Regions from separate parts of the Lactobacillus sp. JM1 genome, predicted to be linked through region 2. Evidence: predicted binding sites of a transcription regulator. Region 2 holds the regulator's gene; the other holds the start of a gene.
The links. The regulator HrcA, encoded in region 2, represses chaperone genes, less so after heat shock. The targets are predictions, from matches to a motif close to TTAGCACTCNNNNNNNNNGAGTGCTAA.
Positions count from the first base shown of each region.

Region 1: a site for HrcA is predicted at 4,324-4,350, ahead of F3I00_RS09605 (ATP-dependent Clp protease ATP-binding subunit). Genes of this name have one in related genera too.

Region 1 is NZ_CP044412.1:1,882,839-1,889,219, reverse strand. Features, by position in the region: gene F3I00_RS09625 (MFS transporter) at 184-1,383, opposite strand; gene F3I00_RS09620 (hypothetical protein) at 1,501-1,737, opposite strand; gene F3I00_RS09615 (PTS transporter subunit EIIC) at 1,905-3,224, shown strand; gene F3I00_RS09610 (alpha/beta hydrolase) at 3,214-4,128, shown strand; gene F3I00_RS09605 (ATP-dependent Clp protease ATP-binding subunit) at 4,382-6,381, shown strand, end outside.
Region 2 is NZ_CP044412.1:788,129-794,509, reverse strand. Features, by position in the region: gene dnaJ (molecular chaperone DnaJ) at 1-1,091, opposite strand, end outside; gene dnaK (molecular chaperone DnaK) at 1,171-3,042, opposite strand; gene grpE (nucleotide exchange factor GrpE) at 3,060-3,638, opposite strand; gene hrcA (heat-inducible transcriptional repressor HrcA) at 3,650-4,708, opposite strand; gene F3I00_RS04005 (GyrI-like domain-containing protein) at 4,849-5,475, opposite strand; gene abc-f (ribosomal protection-like ABC-F family protein) at 5,499-6,381, opposite strand, start outside.

The DNA.
Region 1 (6,381 bases), 900 kb from region 2:
TTGTGTAAGTAAGATTGCTGTGCTAAGATTTACCTGTACCGTTGTAACAAAGTGCGTTTTCTACGGTAGCGAAAACGTCGCTTTTTATTTGGTCAGAATAACGGTACCTAACACTGTGTGAGCCTGATTCCGATGTTGGTGGAATTAGGCTTTTCTTATGAAATTAGATAAAATAAAAGATCGCTATTTAGCGATCTTTTTCTTGTTATAGGCATTAATCATTGCAAATAGAAGGACGGAAATTAAAACTAGAATGGTACAAAAGATAAATAAAACTAAGTAAGAAAAATTATCAATTACTAAGGCACCAATTAGTGGTCCCAAAGCACGACCAGCTGAAGTAACTGATTGGACGATACCTTGATATTTTCCCTTATCTTTATTACTTGCCCGATCATTAACAAAAGTGGAGACAGCAGGAAAGGCTAAAATTTCTCCGCAAGTAAGGACAGCCATAGCTAAGACAAAGCTGAAATAGTGATTTGCTCCGATTAGCAACAAGAAAGCTAGTCCAAATAGACTAAAGCCAATATATAAACGACCGTGTAAGTGCTGAGTTAGCCAATCGTCGAAGTAAGTTAAAAGAGGTTGAATGAGTACGATTAAAACAGCATTTAAAGTCCAAAGCAAACTGTATAAACGCACACTCATATGTAAGCCTAACATGTAGGAAGAAATGTTCGAGTTCCATTGCTCATATGCAATCCACGCTGCTAGAACACAAATTAAGATAGAGAAAATAGCTTTTTTTGCACCATAGGGAATTTTTTCTTGATATTCTGATTCAGCTACTTTTTTACCTTTTGCAGCATGAGCCTGATTTAAACCGCGATATTCAAGAAAAACCACGATACTTAAGAATGCAAACATAATAAAAGCAAGTAGAAAGATATAAGTAATACCAAAGGGTAAAATAAATCCAACCATTAACGAGCCAAATACTAGTCCTAGGTTTTGTGTAAAATATAAAACATTAAAAACATAAGAAGCATTTCGACTCCTAATTAGAGTAGCGATAGAATTTAGACCAGTAACTACGATCCCATTCCCTAAGCCTAGAGTAATTAACAAGATTGGATATGCTGGCCAGCCATGAAAGAGGACTAATAAAAAAGTGGATAGTGTAGAAATGCTTACACCAGTTAAAAGCGTTTGATATGGATGCCACTTATCAAATAAAAAGCCACCTAGTGCATTTCCTACCATTGTAAAAGCTGAGTTAATAAATAATACAATACCAGCTATAGTAAGCGTTTCATGAAGATAATTGTGAATATAAATTGTAGTTAGTGGCCAAATAAAACTAACGCCGGTATTGATGATTAAAGAACCAGCAAATAGCCAAATTAACTTAATAGGGTCTAGCGCATGCTTTTTTAACATGGGTGTTCCTCCTTTTAAATTAAGATTTATCGTATAAAAAGAAGCTGACGTTTGTCAGCTTCTTTTTAATAATGCTACTTTCATTTTGACCTAAGATAGTCTTTTATGCAATCCATATTAAGCATCGCCGTTCATCCAGCTGCTATTAAAATTACGAAGAACTTCATCTGCTGGAAAAGCATCTTTTCCTGTATGCTTTATTGCTTCATGAACTTGCTTTTGTGTTAAATGATCGCAGATATAATATTTAATTGCTTCATTAATTACTGAGTCCCAATCCTTTTCGGAACGATTTAAGTAGTAATTGAGTAGACGGTCAGTTTCATCATTAATAGAAAAACTTCGTTTAGCCATAATTTTTCTCCCTTGTTATCTTCTTTATCATTATATCATGTTCTTTATCGAGTCAATGATTCCCGAATTTTGTATTTTTTGCGATATTTTAATGAAAAATGATAGGTTTCTTTTTATATTTAATTTAAACTAAAGGTTAGACTTAAAGAACTAAGGATTAGAGAAATATGGAGAAAATAATTTTTAAAACTATCGTTCGACTTCGGAGACTAGCGTTTTTTAGAGTGGCAGATCGAACTTTGATGATGCTAATGCCTTTGGCCGTTGTCGGAAGTATTTTCCAATTTTTATGGCAGAGTGTTTTTTCACCTACAAGTTTGATATCAAATATTTTCTATTTTGATAAATGGTTGCCTGACCATTTGTTTAATGCGGCATGGTATTCCTGTCAAGGCGTTACCAGTGTAATATTTGGCACTTTTGGTTTGTTTACCGCCTATTTTTCAGCTCAGTATACTGCTCGTCTTTATCAAAAAGATGCTCAAATGGCTGGAGTTTCAGGAATGTTAGCGTTGCTTTTGTGTGCGTATCGTTTTAGGGACACGAGAGATTTTCAGCTTTCTTTTAATTGGCGTTTTTTAAATATTAATAGCTTTTTATTTGCCCTTTTAATAGGTTTTGGTACTGGGCTTATTTTTAGATTTTTAGGAGTTGAGTATCACCATCGGCATACAGAGAGTGCACAGCAAATTAAGCAAAGAGCCTTTGATTCTTTCCGCCCAATGCTTGCAACTTGGGTAATTGGCTTAATAGTTGGAATTTTAACTAGTTTGGTGCATGTGCGTGTAGTAGCAACTAATTTTTATCAATTTTTCCAAAGTCAAGGTCAGAATAATTTAAACTTAGGAGTATTTATTCCTTTCTTGCTCTTGGCACTTCTACTTAATTGGCTAGGAATTGGTCAACCTTTAGCATCTTTGACGGCAGGTAGCGATAGTGCGACTAATGTTGCTAATCTGAACTATGCTTTAACTCATGGTTCAAGCTGGAATGTACCTAATCCTTATATTGGTAATTCTTTATATCAATCTTATGGAAAATTTGGCGGTAGCGGTTTAACTTTAGTTTTATTAATTGGTATTTTAATTTTTATTAAAAAAAGCAGCATTGTTAGAGTGGCACGCTGGAGCTTTATACCGACATTATTCGGTTCTAATCAGGGTGCTTTTCTAGGTATACCTATTATGCTTAATCCACTATTTTTATTTCCATATGTAATTTTGCCAGTTATGAATATGCTTTTAGCTGCTAGCATGATTGCGGTCCATTTGGTTCCAGCTTCGGCTTATAATGTCTTATCTGGCACACCAGGCCCCTTAGTAGCATTTATTGCTACAAATGGAACGTGGCAAGCTTTAGTATTTTCGATGTTACTCTTTGCTTTGGATATTTTGTTATATTTACCGATCATTAAAATGTCTAAGGATGTCCAGGATGAAATTGATTTGTTAAATGATAAGGAGGCGGGGTATAAACATGTTAAATAAAAAAAGGGTGTCAAAAAACCGCCTACTTTTACTAGGAACATTTATTTTTTTAATAGTTTTGTCCATTCCTACTTTTTTCTGGATCAAAAGTGCCAATCATGATTTAGCTGAAAGAAGAAAATCACAAATGTCACCAGTCATTATGATTCCGGGCTCTAGTGCTACGACTGAACGATTTAATGAATTAGTTAATTTACTGAATAAAGATACTTTTAAAAAGCATAGTTTATTGAAAATTCAAGTAAAAAAGGATGGAACGCTGAAATATAGTGGAAAAATCAACCGTAATGATAATGAGCCTTTTATTGTTGTAGGTTTTGAAAACAATCATGATGGCTATGCTAATATCAAAAAACAAGCTGGTTGGTTTGATGAAGCATTTGCGCAACTTAGTCAGCAGTACAAATTTAATAATTTTAAGGCCTTTGGACATTCTAATGGGGGATTGATTTGGACTTATTGGCTAGAAAATTATTATGACGATTATAGTGATGAAATTCGGATCAAGAAATTAATGACCTTAGGTACTCCGTATAACTTTAATGAAAGTAATATTGATCATAAGACTGAAATGTTAAATGATTTTATTAAGAATCGAAAGAAAATACCACAGAACTTAGATGTATATTCTGTATCAGGCGGACAGAATTATGAATCTGATGGGTTGGTTCCAGAAAGTAGTGTAGCTGCAGGAAAATATATTTTCCAAAATCAAGTAAAACATTATACTACGATGACTGTTACTGGAGCTGATGCTCAGCACTCATCATTGCCGCAGAATAAGCAAGTAGTTCAGCTAATTGAACAATACTTGCTTGAAAGCACTATTGGAGATAACACGCAAGGAAATGGTCAAAGACCAAGAGGAAGTCGAAAAAAGCAAGACCAAAAGTTAAATAATTAAAAGATTGGAAAAATAATAAAAACAAATAATTTAGAAACAAATCTGACATATTAATTCACAAATTATTTAAGCACAATGCACTTTGAATAGCGTATTGTGCTTCTTTTGTTCACAAATTAAAATAATCTGTGGAAAAAACATGATATAATATTTGGCTTTCTGTGGATAACCTGTTATAATAAAAAATGTGAGTAGTTAGCACTCATTAGTTACAAGTGCTAAAATTTTTGAGAATATGAGGAGTGTGTAAAGCATGGCATACTTTGACAATGGAAACTACAATTTTGATGATTTGTTTAATGAATTAAACAGAGACTTTTTCAATGATGGAAGAATGACCAATGGTCAACAACCAATGAGATATAGTGCTGGTCAAGCACCTCAACAAGGAGCACAAAATGGCCAACAACAAAAGGAAAAGCCAATTGGTGTTGATTTAACTGAACAAGCTAAAAAGGGTAAATATGATCCTGTCATTGGACGTACAGCTGTTATTGACCAAGTTATTGAAATTTTAAGTAGACGTAAGAAGAACAATCCTGTTTTAACTGGACCTGCTGGTGTTGGTAAAACTTCAGTAGTTGAAGGCTTAGCTCAAAGAATCGTTGATGGAGACGTTCCTGAAAAACTTAAGAACGCCCACATTATTGAGTTGAACATTAATGAGTTAGTTGCAGGTACTTCTCTTCGTGGTAGTTTTGAAGAAAAATTAAAGAAGATTATTGATAAAGCTAAGGGTGACAAGAATGTTATTCTCTTTATCGATGAATTACATAATATTGTTGGGGCAGGTTCTACTGACTCAGAAAACAATTCTGGGGATGCTGCTAATATTTTGAAACCAGCATTAGCAAGTGGTGAAATTCGTCTGATTGGTGCAACTACTACTAGTGAGTACCAACAAATCGAAAAGGATCCAGCTTTAGCTAGAAGATTCCAACCAGTTCAAGTACCAGAACCAACGATTGAAGATGCTGTTCAAATTTTGAAAGGCTTAGCTCCAAGATATGAGAAGTATCACAATGTAAAATACGATCCAGAAGCATTAAAGCTTGCTGCTGAACTTTCAAATCGTTACATCAATGATCGTCATTTACCAGATAAGGCCATTGATTTAATGGATGAAGCTGGTGCTAAGAAGTCCTTAGGGATGGATCAAAAGGATGAAACTTCAATCAAGAATAAGATTCATGCCTTAGAAGGTAAAAAGGCAGAAGCAGCTAAAAATGAAAAATATGATGAAGCTGCTAAGCTTAAGAAAGAAATTGAAGACCTCAAGAAAGATCTCAAGACTGCGGGTAAAGCTAGTGAACTTAAAGTTACACCAGAAGATATGTACTCTTTGATTCAAACTAAGACTGGTATTCCAATGAGTGAAATTAATGCAAATGAAGCTCAAAAGAACGCTAACTTAGCTGCTGACTTGAAGAAGGTTGTCATTGACCAAGATAAGGCCATTGATATCATCACTGATGCAATTGCTCGTAAGCAAGTATTTAAGGATTCTAACCGTCCAACTGGTTCATTCTTACTTACTGGTCCTACTGGTGTTGGTAAGACTGAATTGGCTAAGCAGTTAGCAATTAAGTTGTTCGGTAAGGCTGATGCCTTAGTACGTTTGGATATGTCAGAATACCAAGACCAAATGGCTGTTAACAAGTTAATTGGTTCAGCACCAGGTTATGTTGGTTATGGTGAAGGCGGACAATTGACTGAAAAGATTCGTCACCAACCATATTCTTTGATCTTGCTTGACGAAATTGAAAAGGCAAACCCACAAGTCTTCAATGCCTTACTTCAAATTATGGATGATGGCCGCTTGACTGACGCACAAGGTAGAACAATTTCCTTCAAGGATACTATCATCATCATGACTTCAAACGCTGGATACTCTGATAAGTTACTTAAGGGTGACGATCAAGATGCTTTACGTAAGGCACTTGAAGTTTACTTCAGACCAGAATTCTTGAACCGTCTTGATGCAATTGTGCCATTCAATTCATTGACTAGCGAAGATATGCTTAAGATTTTAGATCTTTACTTAGCTAAGATGGAGAAATCACTTGCTAAGAGAAACATCAAACTTCATGTTACTGCTGATGCTAAGAAGTACTTGGCTAAGAAGGGATATGATAAAGAATTCGGTGCTCGTCCATTGAGAAGAGTTGTTGAACAAGATCTTGAAACCCCAGCTGCTAAGTTAATTGTTTCTAAGCCTGATACTAAGGAAGTTAAGTTCACCATCGACGATAA
Region 2 (6,381 bases):
TTAACATAATCAACTAAAGCTTCTTTTTGTTTATCGTTAATTTTCTTTGGAATAACAACCTTAACCGTTACTTCTTGATCTCCATTGCCAGTACCGTTAATCTTAGGAACGCCTTGACCACGTAACTTGAAGTTAGTGTTAGGTTGAGTCCCGGCTGGAATAGTCAAATCAACTGGTCCATGAACAGTGTTTACGCGAATTTTATCACCTAGAGCTGCTTGAGCAAAAGAAATCGGTGCTTCACTATAAATAGTTGTACCATTTCTTCTAAACTCTTTACTTGGTTTAACTCTAAAGACAATGTATAAATCTCCGTAAGGGCCACCATTCTTACCTGCTTCGCCTTGACCACTTAAGCGAATTTGTTGACCATTGTCAATACCAGCTGGGACTTTAACTTCAAGTGTTTGCTTTTTATCAACAGTTCCTTTACCATGGCAAGTTTGACATGGATGTTTAATGATCGTACCACGTCCACCACATTTATCACATGTAGTTTGCTGCTGGATAACTCCAAGTGGCGTTTGACGAGTTACAGTCATGACACCAGTTCCGTGACACTTGTCACAGGTAATTGGGTGAGTTCCCTTTTCAGCACCTGAACCATCACAAGTTGGGCAAACTTCACTTCTTGTGTAAGTAATATCTGTCTTCTTGCCTTTGATCGCATCCATGAAGTCAATTGTCATTGTATAATCCAAGTCTTGACCCTTTTGAGGAGCAGTTGGATCTACTCGACTTCGTCCACCACCAAAAGCTGAACCAAAGATATCACCAAAAATATCACCAAAATCACCAAAGCCTTGAGATGAATAACCACCTTGGCCACCAAAGCCACCATAACCTTGACCGCCAAAACCAGCTTGACCGTTTACACCGGCTTGACCAAATTGATCATATTGAGCCCTTTTTTGCTTATCATGCAGAACCTCGTATGCTTCATTTACTTCTTTGTATTTTTCTTCAGCGCCAGGTTCATGGTTTAAGTCTGGGTGATATTTTTTTGCCAGCCTGCGGTAAGCCTTGTTAATGTCGCTTTCACTAGCATTCTTATCAACACCCAGCACATCATAATAATCACGTTGTGCCATCTGAAAACTCCTTCATTCATAAAAGAAAAGAACTACAATCACGCAGTTCTTTTCTTGTTTGATTTAATTATAAATCTTTTTACTTGTCAGGGTCTACCTTGTGAAAGTCTCCATCAACAGTTGAACCACCTTGACCGTTGCTTGAGCCATTATCATTATTTGGTTGACCACCTTGCGCTCCTTGAGGTCCAGCTTGACCAGCAGCACCTTGAGCACCACCGTTTTGTTGGTAAAGTTTAACAGCTAAATCTTGAGCAGCCTTTGATAAAGCTTCCTTCTTTTCTTTCATTTCATCCAAGTTGTTATCTTTTTGAGCTTTCTTCAAAGCATCCAAAGCATCTTGAACATTCTTGGTTTCAGCTTCAGGAACTTTACCCTTAGTTTCTTTCAAAGTCTTTTCAGTAGTAAAGATTAATTGATCTACTTCATTACGTAAATCAACTTCTTCCTTACGCTTCTTATCTTCTTCAGCATGCTCTTCAGCATCTTTTTGCATCTTCTTAATTTCTTCGTCTGATAGACCAGAAGAACTCTTAATGGTAATCTTTTGTTCCTTACCAGTACCCATATCCTTAGCAGAAACATTTACAATACCATTCTTGTCGATATCGAAAGTAACTTGAATTTGTGGAACACCACGTGGTGCTGGTGGAATATCAGTTAATTCAAAACGTCCTAAAGTCTTATCATCTGCTGCCATTGGACGTTCACCTTGAAGAACGTGAACATCAACAGCTGGTTGATTATCTGCTGCAGTTGAGAAGATTTGGCTCTTTGAAGTTGGGATAGTAGTGTTTCTATCAATTAACTTAGTGAAGACACCACCCATAGTTTCAATACCAAGTGATAATGGAGTGACATCAAGTAAAACGATATCCTTAACATCACCAGAAATAACACCACCTTGAATTGCTGCACCTAAAGCAACAGCTTCATCAGGGTTAATTGAGTGATCAGGTTCTTTTCCAGCCCATTCCTTAACAGCTTTTTGAACTGCAGGAATACGAGTTGAACCACCATTCAAAATAACTTTGTCAATATCACTTACGCTCAAGCCAGCATCACTTAATGCATTGTCAAAAGCAATCTTAGTCTTTTGAACTAAGTCATCAGTTAATTCATCAAACTTAGCACGAGTTAAATCAGCTTCAAGGTGAAGAGGACCAGCTTCTCCAGCAGAAATGAATGGAAGTGAAATGTGAGTTGATGAAACGCCAGATAAGTCTTTCTTAGCCTTTTCAGCAGCATCCTTTAAACGTTGTAATGCCATCTTATCATTAGATAAGTCAACACCATTTTCTTCCTTAAAGTTTTGGATTAACCAATCCATAATTCTCTTATCGAAGTCATCACCACCAAGGTGAGTATCACCATTAGTTGATAATACTTGGAAGACACCATCACCTAGTTGCAAGATGGAAACATCAAAAGTCCCACCACCAAGGTCATATACTAAAACTTTTTCATCATTTTCATCTTTATCAAGACCATATGCTAAAGCAGAAGCTGTTGGTTCGTTGATAATTCTTTGAACATTTAAACCAGCAATCTTTCCGGCATCTTTAGTAGCTTGACGTTGTGCGTCATTGAAATAAGCAGGAACAGTGATAACTGCATCAGTTACCTTTTCACCTAAGTAATCTTCAGAAAACTTTTTAATGTATTGCAAAATAAAGGCTGAAATTTCTTGTGGAGTATATTCCTTGTCGCCAACCTTAACCTTGTAACCTTCTTCACCCATATGGCTCTTAATTGAAACAATAGTGTTAGGGTTAGTAATAGCTTGACGCTTAGCAACTTCCCCAACTTGAATTTCACCATTCTTAAAGGCAACTACAGAAGGAGTCGTACGGTTACCTTCTGGGTTAGTAATAATCTTAGGTTCTTTTCCTTCAAGTACGGCAACAGCTGAGTTAGTCGTACCTAAGTCAATACCAATAACTTTTGACATATATGTAACTTCCTTTCTTATTGAGCCACTACAACCATTGCTGGTCTTAATGTTCTATCTTTATATTGATATCCTTTTTGTAAAACTTTAACTACGTGATCCTTTTGATCATCATTTTCTGCTGCAACAGTTTGAACAGCTTGATGTAGTGCAGGGTCAAAAGTTTCACCTTCGGCTTTGATTTCAGTGATTCCTTGATCTTTCATTGATTTAACTAATGAGTCAAGTGTCATCTGAACACCCTTTTGGAGTTGCTTAGCTGCCTCATCATCTGCTTTAACAGCTAACGCGCGTTCTAAGTTATCCATTGCTGGCAAAACTTCTTTAGCGAGGCTTTGAGATTCATATTTAATCAATTGCGCACGCTCTTTTGCATAACGTGCTTGCATATTCTGAATCTCAGCTTCACTACGTAGATATTTATCTTCAAGATCCTTATTCTTAGCTCTCAATTCAGCGATTTCTTTTTCATAATCTTTTGCTGGATTTTCCTTAACTTCCTCTTTCGGAGTTACTTTTGGATCTTTCTTTGGTGCCTTATCTGGGGTCACCTCGTCTTTTAAATCTTTTTCATGCGGAAACTCTTCTTTACTCACAGCTAACCTCCTTACTTAAATCTACCATAATAATCTAACAATTTCTTTGCTAGTTCATTCCTAAAATACTCGAGTAATCCGATCATCTGCGAGTATGGCATGTTAGTTGGTCCAAGTAATGCTATTGTTCCTTTACCATATTTACCAACGCTATATTGTGCAGTCAACAAACTATAATCTTCAAGTAGATCTGATTGTAATTCAGAACCTAACTTAACTTGAACTTTCGACTTTGAATCATTCTTAATTTCATCTTTAGGATTAAAACCAATCAAGCTTGAAATAGCATCATTTTGATCAATTAATTTGTAGAGAGATTTAACTTTAGCTAAATCATCACTTTCATAATTACTCAAAAGATTAATCTGACCATCCACATACATTTGCTCACTAGCAGCATCCTTAATAACATCTTGAAGCAAATCCAAAATTTCAGTTGCTGATCCACCAGCAACTAGATGGTCTGCAATTCTCTTAAGTAACACTTCATTAACTGAACTAAGTGGCTTTCCAACTAATTGATCATTAATTAGTCGAACTGCTTTTTCAATCTCTTCCCCATTTGTATGATGAGGTAACGTGTAGATTTGATTCTTTACATTACCGTCATCCGTAACTAATATTGCCATCACTTGATGGCTTGAAAGGGGAACGATCCTAAAACCAGTTACTTTAACCGAGCGAGTTTCAGGACCCGCTGCAAAAGCAGTGTAGTTAGTTAAATCAGACAGAATTTTTGCAGCTTCTTGTACGATTTCATTAACTTGTTGAAAGGGTTGGTCTAATTGATAAATAATTCGATTATAGACGGATGCTGGTATTTTTACGGGATTAATCAAATGATCTAAGTAATACCGATAACCAGCAGTTGAAGGAATTCTACCACTTGAAGAATGAGTCTTCTCAAGTAGTCCCTTTTCTTCGAGTGCCGCCATTTCATTTCGAACTGTAGCACTTGAAACCTTGACAGGCAGTTGATTCATCACGGTCTTAGAACCTACTGGCTCATGAGACTGAGTAAAGTCCATAATAATAGTCTTTAAAATAAGTTCTTGCCGTTCAGTCAACATTTTCTCGCCCCCATCATTAGCACTCTTCTTCCTCTTGTGCTAACAATTAATATGATACCATAACTTAGCAATTGTGCAAGCAGAGTGCTAATTAAATTTGTTTTTTATAAAAAAAGGTAAGCAACAAGTGCTTACCTTAATCATTTAATTGGTAGTCTAATTACAGTTTTACGCCTTTCAGTCTTAGTTCTCCTTGGATCACTTAAATATATTTCATGATGATAGCGTGGATTTTGAATATCTATCTGATAATTTTCTTTTTTTACAAATCGATGTATCTCTTCAATTGTCGCTGGCTCATCATCATAACTACCAATGTGCATTACCTGAGCGCAAAGTCCTTCATCATAAGTAAAGAATTTAACTTGAGAAAAATCTTGCTTTTTCTTCTCAGTAGCTGTCTTAACTGCCCAATTAAATTCTTTTTCTGTAACAAAATCAGGCAGTCGAATCATCGATATCCAGGCGAAGTTCTCCTTGTGAGCATAATCAATTTTTTGCTTATCTTTTGACCACCATAGTCCTTCAAGTGGTGGCACTACATAATCAAAATATCCTGGAATTTTATGCTCATTTTTTTTGCTCATCTTGATAGTATAGGCAAGCCCATAAAGTAATTCTAACGCCTTGTGATAAGTCCCATCTTCCTGATTAGGATCTCCACTTCCTGAAACTGCGATGTAATTCATTTTAGGAATCTTAATAATTTCAGGTTGCTTTTTTGGATGATACAAATTTTTATATTCTTTTTTATAATCAAATGCCATTTTTATTCTTTCTATACAATCTGCTAGTCATCTACCTTTAATTTTATCCGTTTACTTGCTACTTGACTAATAAAATACTCATCATGCTCAACTAAAAGCATCGCTGGTTTGACCTTCTTTAAAACATCAATTAATTGATCTTGGTTAAACACATCTAGGTAATTTGCTGGCTCATCCCACAGATAAAGGTCAGCCTCTTCAACTAATGACTTAGCAATGGCCACTCTTTTTTGCTGCCCCATGCTCATTTCTTCAATTCTCGTCTCAAAACTTGTTCTAGGAAAACCCATTTTTCTAAGCATATTAAGCATTTTCTCATAAGACAAATGTTCCTTTTGAACAAATTCTGCCAAAGTGCCTGAATATTCTACAAAATTTTGTGGTAAATAGGAAATTTTTAAACCATTAGTTAAACTTAAAATTCCTTGATAAGTTACATCTATATTTTTATTTAAAACACTTTTCAAAAAAGTAGATTTTCCCGATCCATTTTTTCCTTCAAGGGAAACAATTCCTCGTTTTTTAACAATTAAATTTAGGTCTTTAAATAACTTTTTATCTTGAACTTTCAAATCTAAATGCCGAGTTTCTAATAAAGTCGAGTGATAGTTTGGTTGAAAATTCATCTCTAATTCTGGCACAGATTCAACATTCCTTATTAAACCTTTTCTATCTTGGATATCTTTATTCATCCTTCTTTCAATATTTTTTGATCTTTTCATTATCTTAGCAGCCTTATGACCAAAAAATCCCTTATTAATATCTGCATGAATTTCATTCTTATGTGCACTAGCTTTTTTATTATTTTCTGATTGAAGTGAATATCCTTTAATACGTTGTCTACTTGCATTTAAAGTTTTAATTTGACCACGGAGTTTTTCATTTTTCTCCTGGTTAAACTTATCA